DNA from 3 places in the Bradyrhizobium sp. A11 genome. Region 2 is predicted to be linked to each of the others. Evidence: predicted binding sites of a transcription regulator. Region 2 holds the regulator's gene; each other region holds the start of a gene.

Region 1 (5,501 bases), 1.5 Mb from region 2:
CGAGATCGTCACGACGGACACCGGTGCCGGTGCGCTCTCGACGCTGCGCGAGACGCCCTGCGACTGCGTGGTGCTCGACCTCCGCCTGCCCGACATGAGCGGCTTCGAGGTGCTGGACGAGATCCGCAATGACGAGACGCTGTCGAACGTTCCGGTCGTCGTCTTCACCGGCCGCGAGCTTTCGGCCGAGGAGGACGCGGAACTCCACACCATGGCGCGCAGCATCGTGGTCAAGGGCGTGGAATCGCCGGAACGGCTGCTCGACGAAACCGCACTGTTCCTGCACCGCGTTATCACCGAACTTCCGATCGAGAAGCAGCGTATGCTGGAGAAGCTGAACAGTTCCGACGAGGACCTGATCGGCAAGACCGCCCTGCTCGTCGACGACGACGCCCGCAACATCTTCGCGCTGTCGAGCGTGCTGGAACGGCGCGGCATGAAAGTGCTGACGGCCACGACCGGCAGCGAGGCGGTGACGCTCGTCGAATCCAATCCGGAAATCGCCATAGTGCTGATGGACATCATGATGCCGCAGATGGATGGCTATCAGACCATCGGCGTCATTCGCGAAAACCCGGCTTTCGCCCGCCTTCCGATCATCGCGCTGACCGCCAAGGCGATGAAGGGTGACCGCGAGAAGTGCCTGGAGGCCGGCGCGTCCGACTACCTCGCCAAACCCGTCAACACCGATCAATTGCTGCTTGCGATCCGCATGTGGCTGCACCGCTGAGTTGGATCCACGTATGGACCACGAAAAGGTCAACATCCTCCTCGTCGACGACCAGCCCGCCAAGCTGCTCGCCTATGAGGTGATCTTGAAGGATCTCGGCGAGAACCTCGTGATCGCCTCCTCGGGGCGCGAGGCGCTGGAGGTCCTGCTCAAGACCGAGATCGCGGTGATCCTCGTCGACGTCTGCATGCCCGAGCTCGACGGCTTCGAGCTCGCCGCGATGATCCGCGAGCATCCACGCTTCCAGAAGACCGCGATGATCTTCATCTCCGCCATCCAGGTCAGCGACATCGACCGGTTGCGCGGCTACGAGATGGGCGCGGTCGACTACGTGCCGGTCCCGGTCGTGCCGGAAGTCCTGCGCGCCAAGATCAAGGTGTTTGCCGAGCTCTACCGCAAGACCCGCGAGCTCGAACGGCTGAACCAGGAGCTTGAGGATCGCGTCCGCGCCCGCACGGCGGAACTGGAGAACTCCACGGCGAAGCTGCGCGAGAGCGAACAACGACGCAGCATGGCGATCGCAGCCGGCAAGATGGGATCCTGGGATTGGGACTGGATCAGCGGCGACTGGATGTGGGACGAAGGGCAGTATCGCATCTTCGGCGTCAGCCCCGAGAGCTTCGAGGTCAACCCGGCCAACGTTCAAGCGCTGCTGCATCCGGACGACGTCGATCAGCTGCGCAAGGCGATCGCCGAGTTCAACAGAGGCACGCGGGCCTACGAGACCGAGTTCCGCATCATGCGGCCGGACGGAGAAGTACGCTGGTGCGTCGGCACGGCGGCGGCAACGGTGGACGACAGCGGTCGCGTCGTCCGCGTCAGCGGCGTCACCGTGGATATCACCGAACGCAAGCGTGCCGAGGAACGGCAGAACCTGCTGGCGCGGGAGGTCGATCATCGCGCCAAGAACGCGCTGGCCCTGGCGCAGTCGATCGTTCGTCTGACCCGGGCCGACGAGGTCAAGGCCTATGTCAACGCCGTCGAGGGACGGATCAATGCGCTGGCGCGCGTGCACACCATCCTGTCGCTGTCGAGCTGGCAGGGTGCCGAGCTCTCCAGGCTGATCGACGAGGAGCTCGCGCCCTACTCGCTCGGCGGCCAGATCATATTGGCAGGTCCGGAGGTCCAGTTGCTGCCGACCACGGCCCAGACGCTGGCGCTCGCCCTGCACGAGCTCTTCACCAACTCGGCCAAATACGGCGCCCTCTCGACCAGGTCGGGACGGCTCACGATCGGCTGGCAGGTCGAGGACCAATTGCTGACGCTGAGCTGGGAGGAATCGGGCGGTCCGCTCGTCATGCCTCCGAAATCGCGCGGCTTCGGCACGCGGAGCCTGCTGGCGAGCGTCGAGTCACAGCTCGGCGGACAAGCGCGGTTCGATTGGCGCGCCGAGGGCCTGTTGTGCCGCCTGGAGGTGCCGTTGACCCGCAAGACGGGGGCGACGGCCCCATCCGGGAAGTTCGAGGACGCCGGCTCCGCCGAATTGCAGCGCGCATCCGGTTAGCGAATGGCGACCGGTTCGCCTCGAGTGGATACGCCAAGGCGATAAGCGAGTGCGTCCGTTCCGTTTCAGACGGAGCGGAAAAAGCATCAGCCGGACGCGGCGCTCGTCATGCGTCGCGCCATTCGCGGGTCGCGCGCAACCCGCCCCTCGAGCCAGGCTTCCGTCTGGGCGAGATCGCGCAATGCCCTGGCATAGCGGCGCGCCGCGCTTCGCTCCGCCCCGCGTGGCAGCTTGCGGGCCTTGTGAAGGATGTCCGCCGCTGCGTTACGATAGGCCAGCGAGCGGTAGAGAAAGACCACCTTACCCATATCGATGTTCCCGTTTTGCTGAGCCTCATCCTCGCAAGCCCAGCATGAACGTCGGATGAAGCCGGCCGGTGACAATTCCTTCATTCGTCTGGAACCAGCGAATTGTCGCCCGCGTTGCATGCCAAATCGGGATACAGTTCCCATGCGCACAAAAAAGTCGTCAGACCTGATTTCTGCGACCGGCCTCATCAAGCTGATGACGCACGCATTGATGGGCGCCGCCCTCGGCCTCGTCTTCAGTCTCGCGCTGATCCTGTGCAATCCCGCCGTCGCCAGCCTGCTCGCCAATGGCGGAAGCCAGACCGTGATCGTCTTCGCACTCACATTGGTGACGACCTTCGCGATCGGCGCGACACTCACCGGCGTCGTGTTCATCATCGTCGAGGACAAGCAATCCTGAAACGCGCGTGAGGCGCGGCGCCTCCCCCACGATGTCAGCGCCGTGGGGCCGCTCGCTCGGCCTTACCGATTGTCTTCACGAGACGAAGGCGCACCCGGTCGTGGACGTCGGGCAGGACATCGCTGCCGCCGGCCGCCTTCCACTCGCCGATCAGCAAGGTGATCTTTCGGCGTAGATCCAGCTGCGCCAGCGCGTGTTCGGCGCAATCGCGATCCCCGTTGATGCGATCCCGCACGGACGCCTCGACATCGGCCATCTCCAGCCTCAAGGCGCTGATTTTACGTCGGATTTCATTAATTCTGTTGTCCATGGCTTGTTAGAACAAAATAAGAACATATAGTCAAGCCACGATTTGGATACGGAGACGCCGGATGCAGGTTCAAGGTAAATACGACGCCAGGATCTTTCTCGCCGAGCAGATGACCCGGGCGCAGGGGCTGAGGCTGAAGCGGTTGAGCGAAGAGGCCTATCAGCCCGCACAATATGCGCGCGATCTGTCCTTCACCGAGGCCGCGCGGCGCATCCAGGTGCTGGAAGCCGAGATCGAGCTGGCGAACTCCTTCTAGGGGTCCACCTGGCTAGGGGCGTGCCTGGCCCTGGCCTGCTGTTTCGGAACCATGGTGGGTCCGGATGGTTTTCCTGAGCCAACGGAGAATCATGCATGGCACGCAAGGCAAAGAAACGCCGCTACTCACCCAGCTCCGGCAGCGAGGTCGAAAGCGAGATGCGGCGCTACAAGAAGGGCACCGCCAAGAGCGGCCGCAAAGGCCGTGGCGGGCGCGTGAAGAGCCGCAAGCAGGCGATCGCGATCGGGCTGTCGAAGGCGCGCAAGAAGGGCAAGAAGGTCCCGAAGAAAGCTGCCAAGAAGACGTCGTCCAAGAAGCGGACGACCAAGAAGACAGCCAAGAAATCGTCGAAGAAATCGTCGAAGCGCAAATCCAGCAAGCGTTGACGCTGTCCTGTCTCAGATCATGCTGCCCGGCATGAAGCAGCGGATCGAGACCCCGAACGCGGTCTTCACCGGCCACACCATGGTGCGGCCGGCGCGGTTCGGCTCGGTGATGACGGCTTCATCCGGCACGTCGATCCACTCGCCGTCGAGACGCACGCGATAACGCCCGTTGTGCGATTCCCAATCGGGATCAGCGACGGCAAATCCGTCGGCGTCCGAGCAGCACGGACCGAGGTGGCTGCGCAGGCTGTCGAACCACGGCTTGAGCGGCGAGTTCGCGTAGCGGCCGTCGTCACGACCGAGCGCGGCTCCATCCCAGAGCACGAACGGCGCCGCAAGCAGCGCACCCCTCAGCGAGAGCTTCAATCGATCCATGTCGGCACCGATCAAATCCGAACCACCGGCAGTTCCACAAAGCGGCCGGAGGTGCGAAGTTACGCTTGCAACCCGTTCGCGGCGTCATTGCCGCGGCGGGCAAGTTCGAAGTGTGATGGGCGAACACGGCTTTTTCATATGAACCGGGTCACCATCCCTGCCGTTAACGAGAATGTTATCGAGTGGCGTCGCAAATCCTGACGGTGGACGAAAAAGGCGGCCCGAGGGCCGCCTTCTTGATGTCTGCCGATAGCTGTTCGCCTCAGGCGAGCGGCACCGCGACGAACCTCGTCGCCTCGGCGCTTCTGACCTGCAACAGCACGCTGCGCTTGCCGGACGATTTGGCCTCCGCCAGCTCGGAGCGGACATCGCCGACATTGGCCACGGCCTTGCCGCCGACGTTGAGGATGACGTCGCCGGTCTGGATGCCGCGCTGCGCCGCCGGCCCTTGCGGATCGACCTCGGTGACGACAACGCCCTTCTGACCGGCGCCCTGGACCTCAGCGGCGGGGGCCAGGCCGAGCCCGAGACGTGGCGTGCCGGCGCTCGGCTGCTCTCTGCCCTCGCGGGCGCCGCGATTTGCGTTGGCCTGCCGCTCGTTCGGCAACTCGCCGAGGGCGAGCGTCAACGTCTTGGTCGTGCCGTTGTGGAAGACGTCGAGCTTCACCGAGCTGCCCGGGGCCAGAGTGGCGATGGTGCGGGCGAGGTCGCGGGAGTCCTTGATCGCGGTGCCGTTGACGGCGGTGATGACGTCACCCGCGGCGATGCCGGCCTTCGCCGCCGGGCTGCCGTCCTGCGGATTGTCGACGATGGCGCCGCGCGCCTCCTTCAGGCCGAGGCTGTCGGCGATGTCGGCCGTCACCGGCTGCACCTGCACGCCGAGCCAGCCGCGGGTGACCGCGCCCTTGTCCTTCAGCTGCGCGACGACGAGCTTTGCGGTCGAGGCCGGAATGTCGAAGCCGATGCCGACCGAGCCGCCGGAGGGCGAGAAGATCGCGGTGTTCACGCCGATCACGTTGCCGTTCATGTCGAAGGCCGGGCCCCCGGAATTGCCCTTGTTGATGGGCGCGTCGATCTGGATGAAGTCGTCATAGGGACCGTTGCCGATGTCGCGGCCGCTGGCCGAGACGATGCCGGCGGTCACGGTACCGCCGAGACCGAAGGGATTGCCGACCGCGACCACCCAGTCGCCAATGCGCGGCTTCTGGTCGGAGAATGTGACGAACGGAAAG
Region 2 (5,501 bases):
CGTGCTCGCGGTCGCGCCGGAGGCACTGGTGCATCCGAGCTTCCAGATGTCGTTTGCGGCAACGCTCGGTCTGGTGGCGCTGGTGCAGATCGGCATGCCGAACCTGCTGGCCGCGCCCGATCATTCGGCGACCGCACGCGTCGCGCTGTGGGGCGGCCGCGAGATCGCGATGTTGTTCCTGGCCTCGCTGATCGCGGGGCTTGCGACCACGCCCTATGCCGCCTTCCACTTCCATCGCGTCACGCCCTATGGCGTGCTCGCTAATCTCGGGGCGATGCCGGTGGTCTCAGTGCTGGTGATGCCAGCGGGGCTGTTGGGATTGCTCGCAGCGCCGTTCGGGCTCGATGGCGTGTTCTGGTGGCTGATGGGCCTGGGCATCGACTGGATGGTCGCGGTCTCGCGCTGGGTCGCGGCATTGCCGGGCGCGGTCGGCCGCATCCCGGCGTTCGGCATCGCGCCGCTGATCGCCGCGAGCCTCGGCATCATCCTGATGGGTCTGTTGCGCACGCCCTTGCGCTGGTGCGGTGCCGTGGTGCTGCTGGCGTCCATCGCCTGGGGCCTATCGGCACGGCAGCCTGATGTCCTGATTGCCGGGGACGGCGCCAGCGTCGCGGTGCGGGGCGGGGACGGGCGTCTGCACCTGATCAGGGCGGGCAAGGACAGTTTCCTGCTGAAGGAATGGCTGGCGGCCGACGCCGATCCGCGCGATGCCGCCAGCAGCACGTTGGCCGAGGGAGTGTCGTGCGACGAGGCCGGCTGCGTGACGCCGCTCGCCGATGGACGCCTGGTCGCGCTGGCCTCGCGCATCGAAGCGCTGGCGGACGATTGCAGCCGCGCCGCGCTGGTGGTGACGTCGCGGCCCGCGCCGCCCGATTGCGCGGCGATGGTGGTGGATCGGCAGCGGCTCGCTCGCCAGGGCGCGCTGGCGTTGACACGGCATGGCGACGGATTTGCGGTTGAGGCGGTCAAGGCGAGAGGTGCAAACCGCCCCTGGTCGCCGGCAGTCGCCGGCGAGGGCGATTTCGAAGGAGCCCTCATGCCGAAGGCGGCTCCGCGCGTCCGCGACGCAACGCCGTCGGAGGCCGATCTTCAGGCCGAGGACTGAGCTTTGATCAGCCGATCGGCAGGCGCGTGACCGGCGGCCGACTGTCGGCGATGATCTCAGGCTTGTGCTCGCGCTCGCCGACCGGCTGCGTCACCGGCAGCTGCAGCACGGTTGCGCGCTGGCCTTCGACCAGCTGAGTCACCAGCACGTATTTGCCGTCAGGAAATTCGATCGCGTCGTGATGGCGATCGGGAATGTGCGGATCGATCTTGCCGAACTTGCCGACGCGGGAGTTGACGGTGCGCGTCCAGATCCAGCGGTTGTCGTAACGGACGTTGTCGGCGAAGGCGAGCTCCGTCCCCGGCAGCAGGCAGACCGCAACGGAGAGATCGGCTTCGGAGGCGAAGCCGCGCGTCGAGGTGCCGCGGAAGGTTGTCGTGACGATCGTCTCGCCGACTTCGGCGGGACGCGTTGCGACGGCATGCAGGCTGTAGTCACACATCGGGTGCTCCTCATGCGAAGATAGCGACCCGCGTCTCGTCGAGGCGCAGGCCTCAATCAGAGTGGAAGCCTGCAACGCTCTGCTTGGTTATGGGCAAATCTGCGGCTCGCGTCCGCAGCGCGCGATCACATTATCTTTCCCGGATTCGATAGGAACAAACATCGCATCCTTGCATTTGGCCGGCGTATCGGCGCTGCCGGCACGCGCAGGGCTATCGCGTGTGGCGATGGTCACCAGCCGCCTCCACAGCGTCATGGCCGGGCTTGTCCCGGCCATCCACGCCTTCCACGCAGCACAATGAACGTGGATGCCCGGGACAAGCCCGGGCATGACGACCTCTGCAAAATTCAAATGCGATTGCCGAAGCGCGCCCGGCGCTTGATGCTCGGTATCAGTACTTCCGGTAAAGCCCGATCAGCTTGCCCTGAATCTTCACGCGGTTCGGCGGCAGGATGCGCACCTCATAAGCGGCATTGGCCGGCTCGAGTGCGATCGAGGCGCCGCGGCGGCGGAAGCGCTTGAGCGTGGCCTCCTCGTCGTCGATCAGCGCCACCACGATGTCGCCGGTATCGGCGCTCTCGTTGCGCTGGATCAGCGCCATGTCGCCGTCGAGGATGCCGGCTTCCACCATGGAATCGCCGCGCACTTCGAGCGCGTAGTGCTCGCCCGAGCCGAGCATGTCGGGCGGCACGCTGATGGTGTGGCTGCGGGTCTGCAACGCCTCGATCGGCGTGCCGGCCGCGATACGGCCCATCACGGGCACCGCCACCGGCCGCTCACCCTCGTCCATGGAGGGGCTGGAGCTCGTGCGAACCTTGCCGAGATTGCCCTCGATGACGCTCGGCGTGAAGCCGCGCCGGGCGCCGGCGGCAGCCTGGAGCTCGGGCAGCTTGATCACTTCGATGGCGCGTGCGCGGTTGGGCAGGCGGCGGATGAAGCCACGCTCCTCGAGCGCGGTGATCAGGCGGTGGATGCCCGACTTCGAGCGCAGGTCGAGCGCATCCTTCATCTCGTCGAAGGAGGGCGGCACACCGCTTTCCTTCAAACGTTCGCTGATGAACCTCAGAAGCTCGTATTGTTTGCGAGTTAACATCTCGACCAAAGTCCCCCGGTTGATGTCGTTCGATTCCGAGACGATGAGTTCAGCGATAAGTCGCTACATGCTCGAAACAAATCATGAACGGACACTATATGTTCGATACATGTTCCGCAACTGCTTAATTTACCGTGAACGGCGGCGATCTCGCGGAATGCGTGTGGCCGTGCACTCAGACGGGGAGACGCAGCACCTCGCAAGGGCTGCCCGCCTCGGCCTTCGGCGCGAACGGTGCGCGCACGAGAAGTACCTGTGCCGCAGCAAGATTCGCAAGCAGAGAGGAATCCTGATGGCTGACGGGAACGGCGACTTGCGCACCATCGTCGCGCAGTTCCAGGCGCGCGCGCAGATAATCCTCGCGCTGGTCGTTGGCGCCGAGATCCTTGCCCAGCACGGCGCGCTCGCGGCGATGATGAATCACTGAACGGCCCGACAAGGCGCGAATCAACGGCACCATGAACAGGAATGCGCACACGTAGGACGACACGGGATTGCCGGGCAGGCCGATCACGCGCATCGCTCCGAGCCGTCCGTGCATCATCGGCTTGCCGGGCCGGATCGCGATCTTCCAGAACGCCATCGAGATGCCTTCGCCCCGCAGCGCCTGCTGGACCAGATCATGGTCGCCGACCGATGCGCCGCCGGTCGTGATCAGGATGTCAGCACCGCACTCGCGGGCGCGGCGGATACCGGCGGAGGTGGCCTGCAGCGTGTCGGCGGCGACACCGAGGTCGATGGTCTCGGCGCCCTCGCTGCGGGCGAGCGCGTGCAGGGCGTAGCCGTTGGAATAGACGATCTGGCCGTGCCCGGGCGTGGTGCCCGGCCTCACCAGCTCGTCGCCGGTGGCGAGGATCGCAACCTTGGGACGGCTGCATACCGCGAGGTCGGGATGATTCATCGCCGCTGCAAGCGCGAGATCGCGCTCCGTCAGGCGGGTTCCCTTGCGCAGGAGCACGTCACCCTCGCGGAAATCGACGCCGGCCGGGCGGACGTGCCGTCCGGCGATCGCGGCTTCCTTGATGGTGACGCTGTTGCCGTCCGCGACAGTGTCCTCCTGGATCACGACCGCGTCCGCTCCGTCCGGGATGACGCCGCCGGTGAAGATCCGCACGGCTTCGCCGGCGCCAACCGCTCTCGTGAAAGGACGGCCGGCTGCGATCTCGCCGATCACCGTCAGCCGGGAATCGACCGTTGCCGCATCGGCCGCGCGCACGGCGTAGCCGTCCATCGCCGACATCGCCTGCGGCGGCTGCGTGCGGCGCGCCGCGACGTCATGCGCGAGCACGCGGTGATAGGCCTCGTCGAGCGAAACCATCTGTTCAGGCAGCGGCTCTGCACCTGCCAGCACCGCAGCAAGGGCGTCGGAAACCGGCATCAGGGCCACGGGCGAAACTCCTGCTCGCACATCGTTCAATGGGGCGGCGAGAGTTCTAGCTGACTGCAGACGCGAGGCAAAGCAGCACGCAGGATGATCTATCCTGCGTGCTCTCCGAGATCGAGCAAGTGCAAGTTCGCACACGTGATTCTAAAGGCGAAACGGCCGGCATGACCCTGGCCAACACTGAGCTGGCCAGCGCGCCCCGCTCATGTGTTCAAGGTGCCGTGGGATCGTCCGGGCTGATGTCCCATGCGACGTCGGGAGGTTTGGGGCCTTGGTCCTTGTCGGGGAGCGGATCGGCCTGCGATTTCAGGTCCGCAGCCTTGCTGATCAGCTTGGCGGAAAGCTCGGAATCCGAGGTGGTTCTGGCGAACTCAAGCAACAGAGAGGCTTGCTTGGTGAGGTAGGTTTTGCCCAGCACGTCGATCAGTCCCAATGTAGAAGTCCCAACGGACTCATGAGTCCGAAGGGTGGTATTCCGTTCCGGGAACTCTGTATAAAAATGCACAAAGGGGGCGGGTTCCACAGATTTTGTTTAGTTCCGGACGCGGTTTGCAGTGGGCTCCTTCTGATCAGGGGCCGGGATCAAATGCCCAACGCCTTCAATGCGTTCCCGACGTCGCGCGGCGATGTCACGTGCACCGCCGTCAATCCGCGCGCCCGCGCGCCCTCGATGTTCTCTTCGAGATCGTCGAAGAACACGATGCGCTCGGCCGGCACGCCGATCGCCGCGACGACATGGTCGAAAGCGTCTGCGTCCGGTTTGCGCAGGCCGATGCTGGATGACAGGTACAACTCGCGGAAATGGCCGAGCAGATCGGCATATTCCTTCGAGAAATAATCAACATGCGGCCGATTGGTGTTGGAGAAGGCGTAGAGCGGCATCTGCTTTGCCGCACGCGGCAACAGCTCGGCGATCTCAGGCATCTCGCCGGCGAAGATCGCGTTCCAGCCCTCCAGGAACTGGGCGTCCGAGATGCCGATGCCCAGTGAAGCGCGTAACGAGGCGAAATAGTCCGCGTCGCTGATCTTGCCGACCTCGTGCAGCCGGTAGGCCTCGTCGCGCACATAGCGCGCGACGATGCTTTCGGGCTGGCAGCCGGCGTGCCCCGCCCAGCAGGCGATCGCCTTGGAGAAGTCGATGTCGAGCACCACGCGCCCGAGATCGAACAGAAGCGCATCCGCGCTGCCGGGAGAGAGCGATGTCATTGCGTCCTTTTCACCTCAGGGTCGGCAGGAATCCGCAGGTCAGTAACGATAAGGCTCGTGGTCGAACAGCGGGAACGCGCTGAACACGCTCGGCGCGTTGGTGGCGGTCGCCGGATGCAGGCAGGATTTGTCGATCTCGGCAAACGAGGTGGCACCCAACAGGCCGAGGCAGCGCAGCACCTCGTCCTCCAACAGCTCCAGCATCCGCGTGATGCCGGCTTCGCCTGAGGCCGCCAGCGCCCAGCATTGCAGCCGGCCGATGCCGACGAGA
Region 3 (5,501 bases), 3.3 Mb from region 2:
GGCTCGATGCCGGGAGCATCTTCGACCGTGACGGCTTCAGCGGCAACTTCGCTGGATGCGGCCGGTGCCTCGGGCAGGCCGGCAACGGCCTCCGTTGCAGTCTCGGTCGAGGTCTCGGCGCTGCCTTCAACCGGCGGCGTCTCCGCCGCGACCGTTTCAGTCACGACCTGCTCGGCCGCGACCTGCTCGGCAACGACGGGCTTTGGCGGCAGCGGCGGACGCTTCTCCATGCGATAGCCGAGCGCGCGCAGCACCGACGCAAAATCCTCGCCGGCGGAGCCGGTGAGCGAGGTCATCGCCTGCGTCACGACGAAGCTGCGGCCGTCGAAGGCGCCGGCGGGCTTCTCGCCGGATGCGTTCTCGCGCCAGGCCAGCGCCGGGCGGATCAGATCGGCCAGACGCTCCAGAATGTCGACGCGCACGGCGCGCTCGCCGGCCTGCTTGTAGCCGAGCACGCGATAGGCATCGCGCGGCAGCGCCTTGTCGACCGGGAACGAGGTGCGCCCAGAGGAGGCCAGATGCTGCGCGCCGGACAGCGAGGACAGATCGACATTGTCCTGCTTCAGCGCCCACAGCAGCGCGGCGAGCGCGCGCGCGGCGGGCTTGAGCAGGCCGGGGAAATAGATGTGATAGGCGCCGAAGCGGACGCCGTATTTGCGCAGCACCGCGCGCGAGGACTGGTCGAGATCCTTCAGCTCGTTGGCGATCTTGGGACGCTCGAGCACGCCGAGCGCCTCGACGAGCTGAAAGGCGATGCCGCGGGCGATGCCGGTGACGTCCTCGGCCTTGGAGAGCTCGAACATCGGCCCGAGCAGCTTCTCAATATGGGTCTTGAGCCAGAGCTCGAGCCGCGCCTGCACCTTGTCGCGGGGGGCGCCGGTCAGGCGCTCGTCGGAGATGATGCGGATGCGCGGATGCAGCGCATCCTCTGCGGCAGAGAGCCGCGCCACGGCATCGCCGGTCCAGCGGATGATGCCTTCCGAGGTCAGCACGAACTGGTCGTCCGGCGCGTTGCCGAGCCGTTCGGCGCGCATGTTGATCTCGCCGGCGAGCACCGCTTGCGCTGCAGCCTGCAAGGCTTTCGCATCGGAGCCGGCTTCCGCCGCGTCCGGTGCAAAGGTGAAGCCGTCGAGGCGGCCGATGACATGGCCTTCGACGATGACTTCGCCGGTCTTGCCGATTTCAGTATTCAAGCTCGTGTTCTCCCGCAGGCGGCGCATCAATACACTGGTCCGGCGATCAACGAAACGCTCAGTCAAGCGTTCATGGAGCGCATCCGATAATTTATTTTCGACTTCCCGCGTGATTCCCTGCCAGCGCTCGGGGTCTTTCAGCCAGTCCGGGCGGTTGGCGACAAAGGTCCAGGTGCGGATCTGCGCGATCCGGGCCGACAGCGTGTCGATATCGCCGTCGATGCGGTCGGCCTGGGTGACCTGGGCTTCATACCAGGCATCGGGGATGCAGCCCTTCCGCATCAGGAAGCCGTACAGCGTCGTCACCAGCTCGGCATGGGCGGCCGGCGACAGTTTCCGGTAGTCGGGGACCTGGCAGGCCTCCCACAGCCGTTCCACAGCGATCTTGCCATGTGCGATATCGCGCACCTCGCCGTCGCGGGCGGCGTGGTCGAGCACGCGCATGTCCTCGGCGATCGGCGCGCGCGTCAGCGCCTCGTGGCCGGGCGCGAGGTTGAGCGACACCTGCAGCGCGCCGAGCGAGGAGAAATCCAGCTTCGAATTGCGCCATTGCAGCATCTTCACGGCATCGAAGGTGTGGTTCTGCAGCGCGTTGACGAGCTCGGGCTCGAACGGCGCGCAGCGCCCCGTGGTGCCGAAGGTGCCGTTGCGGGTGGCGCGGCCGGCGCGGCCGGCGATCTGCGCGAATTCGGACGGCGTCAGGCGGCGGAACTGATAGCCGTCGAACTTGCGGTCGGAGGCGAAGGCGACGTGGTCGACATCGAGATTGAGGCCCATGCCGACGGCGTCGGTGGCGACGAGATAATCGACGTCGCCGTTCTGGAACATCTCGACCTGCGCGTTGCGCGTGCGCGGCGACAGCGAGCCCAGAACGACAGCGGCGCCGCCGTGCTGGCGGCGGATCAGCTCGGCGATGGCGTAGACTTCATCGGCCGAGAACGCGACGATGGCGGTGCGGCGCGGCTGCCGCGTGATCTTGCGGTCGCCGGCGAATTCCAGCTGCGACAGCCGGGGACGCGTGATCATGGACACGCCGGGCAGAAGGCGCTCGATGATCGGGCGCATGGTGGCCGCGCCCAAGAGCAGCGTCTCGTCGCGGCCGCGGCGGTTGAGGATGCGATCGGTGAAGACGTGGCCGCGCTCGAGATCGGATGCGATCTGCACCTCGTCGACGGCGAGGAAGGAGAGATCGAGGTCGCGCGGCATGGCTTCGACCGTCGAGACCCAATAGCGCGGATTCCTGGGCTTGATCTTCTCCTCGCCGGTGACGAGCGCGACCGCCTCGCTGCCGACCCTTGCGGCGATCTTGTTGTAGACCTCGCGCGCGAGCAGGCGCAGCGGCAGGCCGATCATGCCCGAGGGATGCGCGAGCATCCGCTCGATGGCGAGATGGGTCTTGCCGGTGTTGGTCGGTCCGAGCACCGCGGTGACGCCAGCGCCAGGCACGCGATCGGACGCTGTGCGCTCGGAAGCAAAGGGGGAGGAGGAAAAAGCCATGTCTGAGGGATTAGGTAGTGGCGATTTGGGCGAATGTCAGTGCTGGATTGGGGCGGGGGCGGGGGCTTGTGCGCGAAGCGCTTGAAAGTCACCTCGCCCCGCTTGCGGGGAGAGGTCGGCGCGAAGCGCCGGGTGGGGACTCTCCGCGAGTCCATCTGTCAGCGTCCCCGCGCAGACTCCCCCTCACCTCAACCCTCTCCCCGCAAGCGGGGCGAGGGAGAAAAATCCCGCGCAACTGTCTCACTTTGCGACGCTTTTCCTGTCCGCCTTAAGCTTCGGAACGACTCTAGAACGAATCGCGGCCGAATCGCTGACTCCAGATTGAGTCCCGTTCCGTTCACGCAAGATGTCGCGCCAGGCCTGTCGGCGACGACTAGATGGAGTTTTCGCTCCTCGGACAAGTGACGTTTCGAGGGCGGAAAGCCTTAAGTTGGGGACGGCGCGGAGTCGAATCAGAATCGGGGAGGAGTCAAATGGATTCCCGGATGGAGCCTCCCCAACCCATTTTTCGCGAAAACAACCCCATGCACAGTAGGGAAGTCATTGATATTGCGAAGATTCTCTTACCCTCCCCTGGAGGGGGAGGGTCGATCGCGCGCAGCGTGAGCGGGGTGGGGTGATCTCTCCACACGAACAGCACCCGTGGGGAGAGATCACCCCACCCCGGCGCACATGTCGCTGCGCTCCCTGTGCGCCGACCCTCCCCCTCCAGGGGAGGGTAAACAAGACCGCCGCCGTGGCCGCCCTACTGCGTCTTCGCCACGCGGGGCGGCTGGGCGGTGGTGACGAAGCTGGTCGCTTCCAGCATGGCCGGCCCGAGCGGCGTCGGCACTTTCAGCCAGAACGGGACCAGGATGCGGGTGCCCGCCACCGGCGCGAAGGCGATCTCGATGTTGCGCTGGGTGGCGAGGTATTTGATCACGGGGCGGTCGGGGATGTAGCCGGCGACCGGCACGAAATAGAGCGAGCAGACCACGACCGGGCCGCGATAGCCCTTTTCCGCCTTCACGGTCTCCATGCGCTTGAAATCGAGCTTGAGGTCGTAGCGCATGCGGCCGTCGAACACGGGGGCCGAGCTGTGGCAGGCCTCGGGCGAGACCGGGTCGCCATTGCCGGGCACGCGCAGCAGCGAGGCCGTCATCGGGTCCCAGACGCCGCGGCGATGGGCGTCGGTGACGACGATGCGGTCAGGATCGACCGGCGGCTCGGGGAGGATGGAAAAATCCTTCACGTTGCCCTTGTCGAGCGTGATGCGGATCTCTTCGGTCTTCTTCTGCGTGGTGGTGGAGGCCTGGTAGCCGGTCGCAACCAGCGCGCCATTGACGATGCGGCCCTGCGCGGCGCCGGTGCCGGAGCCGCCGGTGAAGGACTTCAGCAGGCCCGTGGTGCCGCCGGCGGCGGCCGCCGAATACACGTCGTCCTGGATATCGATGTTCCATCCGCCCTTGCCGACGGGAATGCCCGACAGCGAGGCCTCATATTGCGCCTCGAGCTTGCCCTGCGCCGCCGCGGGCACCGCGCCCCACAGCACGCCCAGGCCGCAGAACGCCGCCAGCCAGCCGGCCAGGCGCGGCCGGAGGGAGCGCGATGTGGGCGCAAACAAGGGCATTATGAGCACGAAACAATCCAATCGGGCCGCGATACGCTGCTACTTAAGCCAGAAACCGCGGCAAACAATGTGTCCGGGCCTATCGAACCGGGAACTCCATCGAACTCTTCAGGCGCGAATACGCCCTTTATATGATGGTAAGGCGTGACAAACATTGCCGTTTTGGTGATGGGAGGGCCACCGCGGGCTCCGAAACCTCTCCCGCTTCCCCCTCGCCCCGCTTGCGGGGAGAGGGTCGGGGTGAGGGGGGCTCTCCGCGAGGGCGGTGAGAGCTGCGATCCGATACGGCGCCCTCCTCCGCGGAGGCTCCCCCTCACCCGGAATCCGCGCTATTCGCGCGTATTCCGGCCTCTCCCCGCACGCGGGGAGAGGCGAAAAGACCGCCCAAAACCTTGACTGCCCGCCCCTTCCCCCCTATACGTCCGCCCGCTCCCTGCAAGGACAAAAGAATTTGCCCCCGTGGCGCCCAAAATGGCGGCCGCACCCGTTGGGGGTTCGAAGCATAAGGATTTCTACCATGTCTCGCCGCTGCGAACTGACGGCCAAGGGCCCCCTCGTCGGCCACAAGGTCAGCCATTCCAACATCAAGACCAAGCGCCGCTTCCTGCCGAACCTCGTCAACGTGACGTTCATCTCGGAAGCCCTGGAGCGCAACGTGCGCCTGCGCGTCTCCACCAACGCGGTGAAGAGCGTCGACCACAATGGCGGCCTCGACGCCTTCCTGCTCAAGGCCAATGCCGACGCGCTCTCCCCGCGCGCCCTCGAGCTGAAGCGCGCCATCCAGAAGAAGGTCGGCCCGACCGCCGCGCCGGCGAAGAAGGCGAGCTGAGTTTCACGGAATTGGGCGGGGGCTAGGTTGCGTCGCGTGGCGTAGGCTTAGCCGAGTAAGAGTTTGAGTAGCGGCCGGATCGGGAGATCCGGCCGTTTTTGTTAGACGTATTGGTAGTTGCATAACAGTTGTCCGCTCGCATCACGTTCCGCTATGTTTGTGACAAACGTATGCGCTGGGGGGCGAAACGACTGACCGACCTTACACCCGAACTGCTGCAAGATATTCTCGCCGGCGATCCGGACGAATTGAACGTTCATTTGCGCCTAATCGAGCGCGACGTTGTGGTTCAAGATTGCAAAGTCAGATTGCACTGCCATTGCCTAGCAGTGGACGCTAATGGCCGAATTAAGATTGCGAGGTTGGCTGAATT

Evidence for each region. Region 2 encodes LexA, which represses DNA repair genes until DNA is damaged. Its sites were predicted from a motif close to TGTTCNNNNTGTGTTCNG; they were not measured.
Region 1: a site for LexA is predicted at 3,260-3,277, ahead of WI560_RS07430 (DUF3072 domain-containing protein). Genes of this name have one in related genera too.
Region 3: a site for LexA is predicted at 2,967-2,984, ahead of WI560_RS30350 (helicase-related protein). Genes of this name have one in related genera too.

What each region holds. Positions count from the first base shown of each region.
Region 1 is NZ_CP149509.1:1,602,184-1,607,684, reverse strand. Features, by position in the region: partial or broken gene WI560_RS07455 (HAMP domain-containing protein) at 1-730, shown strand, start outside; gene WI560_RS07450 (HWE histidine kinase domain-containing protein) at 744-2,234, shown strand; gene WI560_RS07445 (hypothetical protein) at 2,321-2,626, opposite strand; gene WI560_RS07440 (hypothetical protein) at 2,685-2,942, shown strand; gene WI560_RS07435 (hypothetical protein) at 2,977-3,198, opposite strand; gene WI560_RS07430 (DUF3072 domain-containing protein) at 3,314-3,508, shown strand; gene WI560_RS07425 (DUF6496 domain-containing protein) at 3,604-3,894, shown strand; gene WI560_RS07420 (hypothetical protein) at 3,907-4,269, opposite strand; gene WI560_RS07415 (Do family serine endopeptidase) at 4,532-5,501, opposite strand, start outside.
Region 2 is NZ_CP149509.1:3,117,402-3,122,902, forward strand. Features, by position in the region: gene WI560_RS14355 (ComEC/Rec2 family competence protein) at 1-1,105, shown strand, start outside; gene WI560_RS14360 (hypothetical protein) at 1,113-1,547, opposite strand; gene WI560_RS14365 (hypothetical protein) at 1,635-1,781, opposite strand; gene lexA (transcriptional repressor LexA) at 1,939-2,640, opposite strand; gene glp (gephyrin-like molybdotransferase Glp) at 2,816-4,027, opposite strand; gene WI560_RS14380 (hypothetical protein) at 4,236-4,442, opposite strand; gene WI560_RS14385 (HAD family hydrolase) at 4,607-5,230, opposite strand; gene WI560_RS14390 (alpha-hydroxy acid oxidase) at 5,270-5,501, opposite strand, start outside.
Region 3 is NZ_CP149509.1:6,449,003-6,454,503, forward strand. Features, by position in the region: gene WI560_RS30350 (helicase-related protein) at 1-2,690, opposite strand, end outside; gene WI560_RS30355 (DUF3108 domain-containing protein) at 3,436-4,299, opposite strand; gene rpmB (50S ribosomal protein L28) at 4,817-5,128, shown strand; gene WI560_RS30365 (DUF1837 domain-containing protein) at 5,257-5,501, shown strand, end outside.